DNA from 2 places in the Streptomyces sp. NPDC104367 genome. Region 1 is predicted to be linked to the other one. Evidence: riboswitches for the same ligand, from Rfam matches in the RefSeq annotation. Region 1 holds a riboswitch; the other holds the start of a gene.
The links. Region 1 has a riboswitch for cyclic di-AMP ahead of ACZ619_RS16660 (M23 family metallopeptidase). Riboswitches for the same ligand answer to the same signal wherever they lie in the genome.

Region 2: linked by a shared signal. The riboswitch ahead of ACZ619_RS33600 (C40 family peptidase) and the one ahead of ACZ619_RS16660 (M23 family metallopeptidase) in region 1 are both predicted to bind cyclic di-AMP.

The regions. Positions count from the first base shown of each region.
Region 1 covers NZ_JBVJND010000009.1:302,599-306,791, reverse strand. The annotation lists gene ACZ619_RS16665 (aldo/keto reductase) at 1-262, opposite strand, end outside; gene ACZ619_RS16660 (M23 family metallopeptidase) at 541-1,572, opposite strand; cyclic di-AMP (ydaO/yuaA leader) riboswitch at 1,582-1,739, opposite strand; gene ACZ619_RS16655 (PP2C family protein-serine/threonine phosphatase) at 1,985-3,082, opposite strand; tRNA gene ACZ619_RS16650 (tRNA-Met) at 3,276-3,349, opposite strand; gene ACZ619_RS16645 (dihydrofolate reductase family protein) at 3,607-4,193, opposite strand, start outside.
Region 2 covers NZ_JBVJND010000028.1:75,323-79,515, forward strand. The annotation lists gene ACZ619_RS33600 (C40 family peptidase) at 410-1,546, opposite strand; cyclic di-AMP (ydaO/yuaA leader) riboswitch at 1,555-1,726, opposite strand; gene pcrA (DNA helicase PcrA) at 2,050-4,193, shown strand, end outside.

The DNA.
Region 1 (4,193 bases):
CGTCGCGGTTGCCGCGGGCCTTGACCCACCTGCCGATGATCGTCTCGGACTCGCCGCCCTTGTTGCCCTCGATCCAGGCCGTGTAGGCGTCGGCGGTGTCGACGAAGTTGCCGCCCGCGGCCGCGTAGGCGTCGAGGACGGCGAAGGAGGTGGCCTCGTCGGCCGTCCAGCCGAAGACGTTGCCGCCGAGGGCGAGCGGGAAGACCTCCAGGTCGGAGGAGCCGAGCTTACGGAGGACGGGGGAAGCGGAAGAAGCAGTCATGCCTCAGTTCAACATCGCCCGCCAGGCAGCCCATCCCGTGCAATACGAAGTTCTCGTAAAAGCGGAGGACCGGGGCAGGCCTCGGACGGTCCGGCAGGCCTCGGACGGTCCGGCTGCCGCCCGCCTGCGGACGCACCTGACCGGCGACCTCGACGTCGGGGGGATGCCGTCAGGGCCGCCGGAGCTCAGGGGATGTCAGGCACCTGGGGTACCTGGGATGTCCGAGGTATCGGGGACAGCGGGGGATGCCGGGTGCCGGGGATGCCCGGGACCGGCCGTCAGGGGTTGAGGCCCTTGCCGCGCAGCCAGGTCATGGGGTCGATGCCGGTGGCCTGGCCGCCGGGGTGGACCTCCAGGTGCAGGTGCGGGCCGGTGACGTTGCCGGTGGCGCCGACGCGCCCGATGACATCGCCGGTGGAGACCTTCTGGCCGACCTTCACGCCGATCGAGGACTGGTGGCAGAACCACAGCTCGGTGCCGTCGTCGAGGGTCAGGATCGTGCGGTAGCCGTAGGAGCCGGCCCAGCCCGCCTCGGTGATCGTGCCGCTGTGGACGGCCTTGATCAGGGTGCCGGTGGGGGCCGCGAAGTCGAGGCCCGTGTGGTACCCGGAGGACCACATGGAACCGGCCTGGCCGAAGGTGCCGGTGATCGTGTACGAGACGACCGGCAGCGTGTACTGCTTGGCCAGGGCGGCGAGCCGCGCCTGCTCGGCCTTCTGCTTCTCGGCGGCCTCGGCCTTCTCCTTGGCGGTCTCGGCCTTGGCGGCGGCCGCCTTCACCGCCTTGGCCTCCGCGGCGGAGACCGCCTTGTCGGCGGCGGCGACGGCCTTGGCGCTGGCCCTGGTGTCGAGCTGGCTCTGCTGCTGCTCGGCCTGGGCGATGATCCGGTTGCGCAGCGCCTCGCCGGCGTCGGAGGAGGAGTCCGCGTCGGTCGCGGTCGTGGTGACACTGCTGAGCGAGGCCTGGACGGACGAGCCGCCGCCATCCTCGCCGAGCAGGGAGCTGACCGTGGACAGGTCGGGCAGGGAGATGGAGACCGGGGGCTTGCCGGTGTTGGCGCTGGCCATGCCGCCCGCGCCGACGGCGGCTATGACGCCGACGCCGAGAACCGTGGAACTGCGGGCGAGTCCGCCGCCGCCGCGCTGCTTGGCGACCCGGTGCCGGCCGCGTGCCGGGGAGAGGGAGTCCTCGGTGGGGTTCCACTCCTCCCAGGGGCCCTCGTCGGTGCGGTAGCCGCCGTAGCCGAAGGTCTCTGGTTGCCGCTGACTGGGCACGAACGGGGCTGTCGGGGCAGGCCGGTTGGACGCCACGCGGGCGCACTCCTTTCCTTCCGACGCCTACCGGGTTAGCTGACGGGTTCGGAGCGGGAAGGTCTCCTACGCGCGTATACCGACGGTTTCGTACCGGCGGTAGCCGCGTGATTCACCCCAAGGTGGTGGTTCCCCGGTTCCCTTGCGGGATTCGGCGCGTGCGCACGGAGCCGTCTCGAGTGACGGCTGGGACGACCGCGCTGCGTTATCGAACGTTAATAGACCCAGCTGTCAGATTCCAAGCCGTTCTCCTTGATCGTTAAGGTTCCACAGCATGGACTTACCTGCCACGACGGGCGAAAAACGGGCGAGTTGACCTGGGGTTCTGTTCGGATAAGGAGTCTCACGGGTTTTGATGGTGACTCAGATGTTATGCGCAGGGCGGTCACCCGGCCACCCTGCGTGACCTCACTCAGGGTCGCCGTACGGCGAGCAGCGCCATGTCGTCCGCCATGCCGCCGCCGGTGTGCCGGCGCACCTCCGTGGCGAGCCGCGCCACCAGGGCGCCGGGGGCGGCGAAGGTACGGCCCGTCAGCCGCCGTTCGGGGTCGTAGAACCGGCCGTGCGCGTCCCGCGCCTCGGAGAGGCCGTCGGTGTGCAGCAGCAGCGTCGCCCCGTTCGGGAACGCGTGCTCCGCCGCGCGGTCCGGCCAGGCGCCGAGTTCGCCCATCCCGAGCGGCAGCGCGGCCTCCAGGGCGCGCACCGGGCGCACCCGGCCGTCGCCGTCCAGCAGGAGGGGCGGGGGATGGCCGCGGTTGACGACCCGGAGCGTGCCGTCGCCGTGCGGGAGTTCGGCGAGCACGGCGGTGGTGAACCCCTCGTGGGCGTCGACTCCGCCGCGCCGGACGCCCTCACGGGCGAGCGCCCGCTCCAGGCGCCCCGCCACCGCCTCCAGGGTGGCCTCCTGCTCGGCGGCCTCCCGGAACGCGCCGATGACCACGGCGACGGCGGCGACCGCGCCCATGCCCTTGCCGCGGACGTCGCCGACGACCAGCCGTACGCCGTAGGGGGTGTCCTGGACCGCGTACAGGTCGCCGCCGATGAAGGTGCCCTCCTGGGCCGCCTCGTAGCGGGCGGCGATCTCGAAGCCGCCGATCCGCTCGGCCGGCTCCGGGAGCACGGCCCGCTGGGCGGCCTCGGCGACCTCGCGGGCGGAGGCGAGGCGCTGGTCGCCGATGCGGACGATCCGGTTGATGCCGGCCGCGAGGACGGAGACGGTGGCCACGGTGAGGATCTCCGTGACGCCGTCGGCGTCGGGCAGGACGCCGGAGCGGGCGTGCACGGCGTAGGTGGCGGCCAGCGCGGCGCCGCCGGTGAGGACGGTGGTGCGCAGGGAGCAGAGGGGCGCGGCGATCAGCGGGGCGGCGGTGAAGAAGGGAACGGCGGTGAAGACCTTCGGGGTGGCGATGTCGTAGCCGATGCCGGCGACCACGAGGAGGGTGGGCAGGAGGCGGGCCAGCGTACGGGCTGCTGTCGAGCTGTCCTGCTGCGCCTTGCCAGCGCCCACCATGCGACTCCTGTTTGTCCGAATGTGTGTCCGTCCAGGGTTGCCGGAGCGGGGGGATGGGGGCGAGCGGTGTGGGCCGGGCGGATGAGTGTGATGAGGGACACGTAGGGGACCGCGCGGAGGCACACACCTGGGACGCCCGGGATACGACTCAGGGCCGGAATCCTCGATTTCGGATTCCGGCCCTGGTCTTCAGTAGCGGGGACAGGATTTGAACCTGCGACCTCTGGGTTATGAGCCCAGCGAGCTACCGAGCTGCTCCACCCCGCGTCGGTGAAACCAGCATACGCCATCCGGAGAGGGTGAGTCACACGCGTCGCCTCCGGTGGACCCGCGCCCCGGCTCCGGTGGACCCGCGCCCCGGCTTCAGCGGGTGTTCCGACCCGGCTCCGGTGGGTGACCGGACCGGCCCCCGTGGGTGTTCGGGGCGGCCCAGGGGCAGAGCGCTCGGGTCAGCCCAGGAGGTGCGCGCTCGGGTCAGCCCAGGAGGTGCGCGCTCGGGTCAGCCCAGGAGGTGCGCGCTCGGGTCAGCCCAGGAGGTGCGCGTTCGGGGTCTTCGCCAGGGCCTCGTACTCCTCCAGCAGCAGCACCCGTACGCCCCGCTCGCGCAGCATGCCCGTGCCGTCGGCCGCCGCCACGAAGGTGTCCGGCTCGCGCCACGCCGTGACCACGCGCCGTACGCCCGCCCGCAGGATCAGCTCGGCGCAGGGGTGGGGGCGGGAGGCGCGGTGGGTGCAGGGTTCGAGGCTGGTGTAGACGGTGGCGTCGGCGAGGCGGGGGTCGGCCGGGGGGATCTCGGCCAGGGCCGCCTCCTCGGCGTGCGCCACGGGGTCGCCGGCCTCGCGGGAGTGGCCGCGGGCCAGCTCCGTGCCGTCGGCCGCGACCACCACCGCGCCGACGCTGAAGGCGGTCCGGGAGGGCGGGCAGTCGGCCGCCAGTTCGCAGGCGAGCCGCAGCCAGTGGCGGTCGGCGGCGGACGGCACCGTGCCCTCGCCGGGGGCCGTGGGCTCGTAGCGGGCCAGGACGACGTCCTCGATCCGGCGGGTCTCCAGGAGCCGCAGCCGTCCGCCCTGGTAGCCGCCCGGCCCGAACAGCCGCGGTGCCTTCGGGTCGC
Region 2 (4,193 bases), on a different contig from region 1:
TGCCCCGGAAAACCGCGCGGGCGAGGGATGAGGAGGCGGGGCGCGAGCGGCGAAGGTGCGCGGGGCTCTTGTGGAGCGGGAGCGCGGGGGAGCGGAGGTGGGGCGTGTGCGAGGGCGGCGGGTGCGGGCGGGGCTCTTGGGGCGCGTGCGGGCCGGCGGGCGCGGGCGAGAGGTGGGGGCGGGCGCTGCGGTGGTGTGCCGCGAGGGTGCGCGCCGGGCGCGGAGCGGTCGCTGTGCGCCCTGTGCCCGTGTTCCGCGCTCCCGCGCTCGGCCCCGTGTCCGCGCGGGACGGTGGGCGCGGGGGCCGGAGGCGGGCGCCCGGCGTGTGCTGGAAGTGGGGCGCCGGGCGCGGAGTGGTCGCTGTGCGCTCCGCACCCGTGTTCCGCGCCCCCTCGGCCCCGCGCCTCCCTCAGGCCGGGCGGACCACGCTGTGGATGATTGATTCGCCGCCGTAGTAGATCGACTCCTCGCGGACATAGGCGCCGGGCTTCGGGGCGTGGATCATCATGCCGTTGCCGATGTAGATGCCGACGTGGCTGACGTCGTCGTAGAAGAAGACGAGGTCGCCGGGCTGGGCGTCGGCGAGGGAGACGGTGGTGCCGGCGTCGACCTGGAGGTAGGTGGTGCGCGGGAGGGTGACGCCCGCGGCCTTCCAGGCGGCCTGGGTGAGGCCGGAGCAGTCGTAGGAGCCGGGACCGGTGGCGCCCCAGACGTACGGCTTGCCGATCTGCGCGCGGGCGAAGGCGATCGCCTTGGCGGCCTTCGTGGCGTAGGAGGAACTGCTCGACGTCGAGGTCGAGGACGACGAGGACGACGAGGACGCCGTGTCCTTCTCGGCCGCAGCCTGCTCCTTGGCGAGCTCCGCCGCCTTGCGCGCCGCCTCCTCCTGCTGCTTCTTCTCGATCTCCGCGAGCCGCGCCTTCTCCTCGGCGTTCAGCTGCGACAGCAGCTTCCGCGCGGCGGCCAGCTTCGTCTGGACGGTGGTCTTGGCGGTCTTGAGGTCGTCCTGCGTCTCGGTGAGCGACTGGAGGCTCTCGGTGGCCTCCTGGCGCTTCTTCATGGTCGCGGTCTGCTGGGTGACGTAGTCGTCGACCGCGTCCTTCTGGCGCGAGGTCAGCCGGCTCATCAGCTGGGTCTGGTCGAAGTAGTCCTGCGGACTGTCCGCGAGCAGGAAGGTCGCGGTGTCGGGGGCGCTGGCCCCGGTGCGGTACTGGGCCGCGGCGAACGACCCCAGCTGCTCACGCGCCTTGTTCAGCCGGTCCGTGCGCTTGGCGACGTCGTCGAGGAGCCGGTCGACCTGCTTGCGCTGCTTGCCGGTCTTCTCCTTGGCGGCGTTGTAGTCCTCGGTTGCCGACTCGGCCTGCCGGTAGAGGGCGTTGACCTTCTTCTCCACCTCCTCCAGGCTCGGCTTGCCGTCCTCCGAGGGCGCGGCGTTGGCCGTCTGGGAGAGCAGGGCGACGGAGGTGAGGGCGGCGGTGGCCAGGGCGGGCGTGCGTATGCCTGCTACGCGCGTTCCCGAGGGGCGTGACTTGCGGTGCGACGCCAACGGAGGCGACTCCTTCCATGATCCGCCTACCGAGTTAGCTGTCGGGTTCGGGCGGGTGGTTCGGAAGGGTTGCCCTACGGTCTTCTCCCGGCCGGGAGTTGGGACCGATTCACCCCAAGGTCGGTGTGGGTCCCCGGCTCCGGATGCGCGGCGGCGCGCCGGACTCGGCGGAGGCCGTGCGGCCCGGCGACGTTCGCCGGTGGGTGTCGTACGGCCTGCCCGGCACGCTAGCCAACTCGCGTGGTCCGTGTGAAGGTTGATGTGCGATATGCCCGATACATTTTCGTGACCTTGGTGTTGCGGTTCCCGGTGATGGGTTGATCGGGGATGGTTTGGGGTCGATTGTCCGGAGGGGGTCGGTGGTCCGGGCGTCGAGGCGGGCGGCCCGCGGATGTGAAGGATGCCTGGTCGCCGACCGTGACGGGGTGATTCTGGCGGGTGACGGGGTGGAGTTTCCGGGGTGGGAGCCGGTTGTCAGTGGGGCGCCCTAGACTCGGAGAGCGATGAGCAGCCTCTTTGACGACAGCTTCCTGGCGAGCCTCCAGCCCCCGCGCGGCCACGAGGAGGAACCCCCGCCGCCGCCCGAGGACGAGCACGTACCGGAGCCGATTCCGGACGATCTGTTCGACGGGCAGTTCGACGCGCCCCCGGACCGGGACGCGTACTACCGCGACGGCGCCGCCCGCCCGGCGCTGGACCCGGCCGCGCTCCTGGAGGGGCTGAACGACAACCAGCGGGCGGCCGTCGTGCACGCCGGTTCCCCGCTGCTCATCGTGGCCGGCGCGGGCTCCGGCAAGACGCGCGTGCTCACCCACCGCATCGCCCACCTGCTCGGCGAGCGCCATGTGCACCCCGGCCAGATCCTCGCGATCACCTTCACCAACAAGGCCGCCGGTGAGATGAAGGAGCGCGTCGAGCACCTCGTCGGCCCGCGCGCCAACGCGATGTGGGTGATGACGTTCCACAGCGCGTGCGTGCGGATCCTGCGCAGGGAGAGCAAGAAGCTCGGCTTCACCTCCTCCTTCTCGATCTACGACGCGGCCGACTCCAAGCGGCTCATGGCCCTGGTCTGCCGCGACCTGGACCTCGACCCCAAGCGCTATCCGCCGAAGTCGTTCAGCGCCAAGATCAGCAACCTGAAGAACGAGCTGGTCGACGAGGAGGACTTCGCCGCCCAGGCGAGCGACGGCTTCGAGAAGACCCTCGCCCAGGCCTACGCCCTCTACCAGTCGCGGCTGCGCGAGGCGAACGCCCTCGACTTCGACGACCTGATCATGACGACGGTCAACCTGCTGCGCGCCTTCCCGGACGTCGCGGAGCACTACCGCCGCCGCTTCCGGCACGTCCTGGTCGACGAGTACCAGGACACCAACCACGCCCAGTACGCGCTCGTGCGCGAACTCGTCGGCACCTGCGGGCATCCCGCCGACGTACCGCCGGGCGAGGGCGACCTGCCCCCCGCCGAACTGTGTGTGGTGGGTGACGCCGACCAGTCGATCTACGCCTTCCGGGGCGCGACGATCCGCAACATCCTCCAGTTCGAGGAGGACTACCCGAACGCGACGACGATCCTGCTGGAGCAGAACTACCGCTCCACGCAGACGATCCTGTCCGCCGCCAACGCGGTCATCGAGCGCAACGAGTCCCGCCGCCCCAAGAACCTGTGGACCAACGCGGGCGCGGGCGCGCAGATCACCGGCTACGTCGCCGACACCGAGCACGACGAGGCGCAGTTCGTCGCCGACGAGATAGACCGTCTGACGGACGCGGGCGAGGCCAAGGCGGGCGATGTCGCCGTCTTCTACCGGACCAACGCGCAGTCCCGTGTCTTCGAGGAGATCTTCATCCGCGTCGGCCTGCCCTACAAGGTCGTCGGCGGCGTCCGCTTCTACGAGCGCAAGGAGGTCCGGGACGTCCTCGCCTACCTGAGGGTGCTGGCCAACCCGGAGGACTCGGTCCCGCTGCGCCGCATCCTCAACGTGCCCAAGCGCGGTATCGGCGACCGCGCGGAGGCGATGATCGACGCGCTCTCGCAGCGCGAGAAGATCAGCTTCCCGCAGGCGCTCAAGCGCGTGGACGAGGCCTACGGCATGGCCGCGCGGTCGACGAACGCGGTCAAGCGGTTCAACACGCTGATGGACGACCTGCGCACCATCGTCGAGTCCGGCGCGGGACCCGCGACCGTCCTCGAAGCCGTCCTCGAACGCACCGGCTACCTCGCCGAGCTCCAGGCCTCCACCGACCCGCAGGACGAGACCCGGATCGAGAACCTCCAGGAACTCGCCGCCGTCGCGCTGGAGTTCGAGCAGGAGACGGGTGAGGGCGAGCAGCCCGCCGGGCTCGCCGCCTTCCTGGAGCGGGTGGCCCTGGTCGCCGACTCCGACCAGATCCCCGACGACGACGAGAACGGCGACGGCGTCATCACCCTGATGACCCTGCACACCGCCAAGGGCCTCGAGTTCCCGGTGGTCTTCCTGACCGGCATGGAGGACGGCGTCTTCCCGCACATGCGCGCCCTCGGCCAGACCAAGGAGCTGGAGGAGGAGCGGCGTCTCGCGTACGTCGGCATCACGCGCGCGCGGGAGCGGCTGTACCTCACGCGCTCGACGATGCGCAGCGCCTGGGGCCAGCCGTCGTACAACCCGCC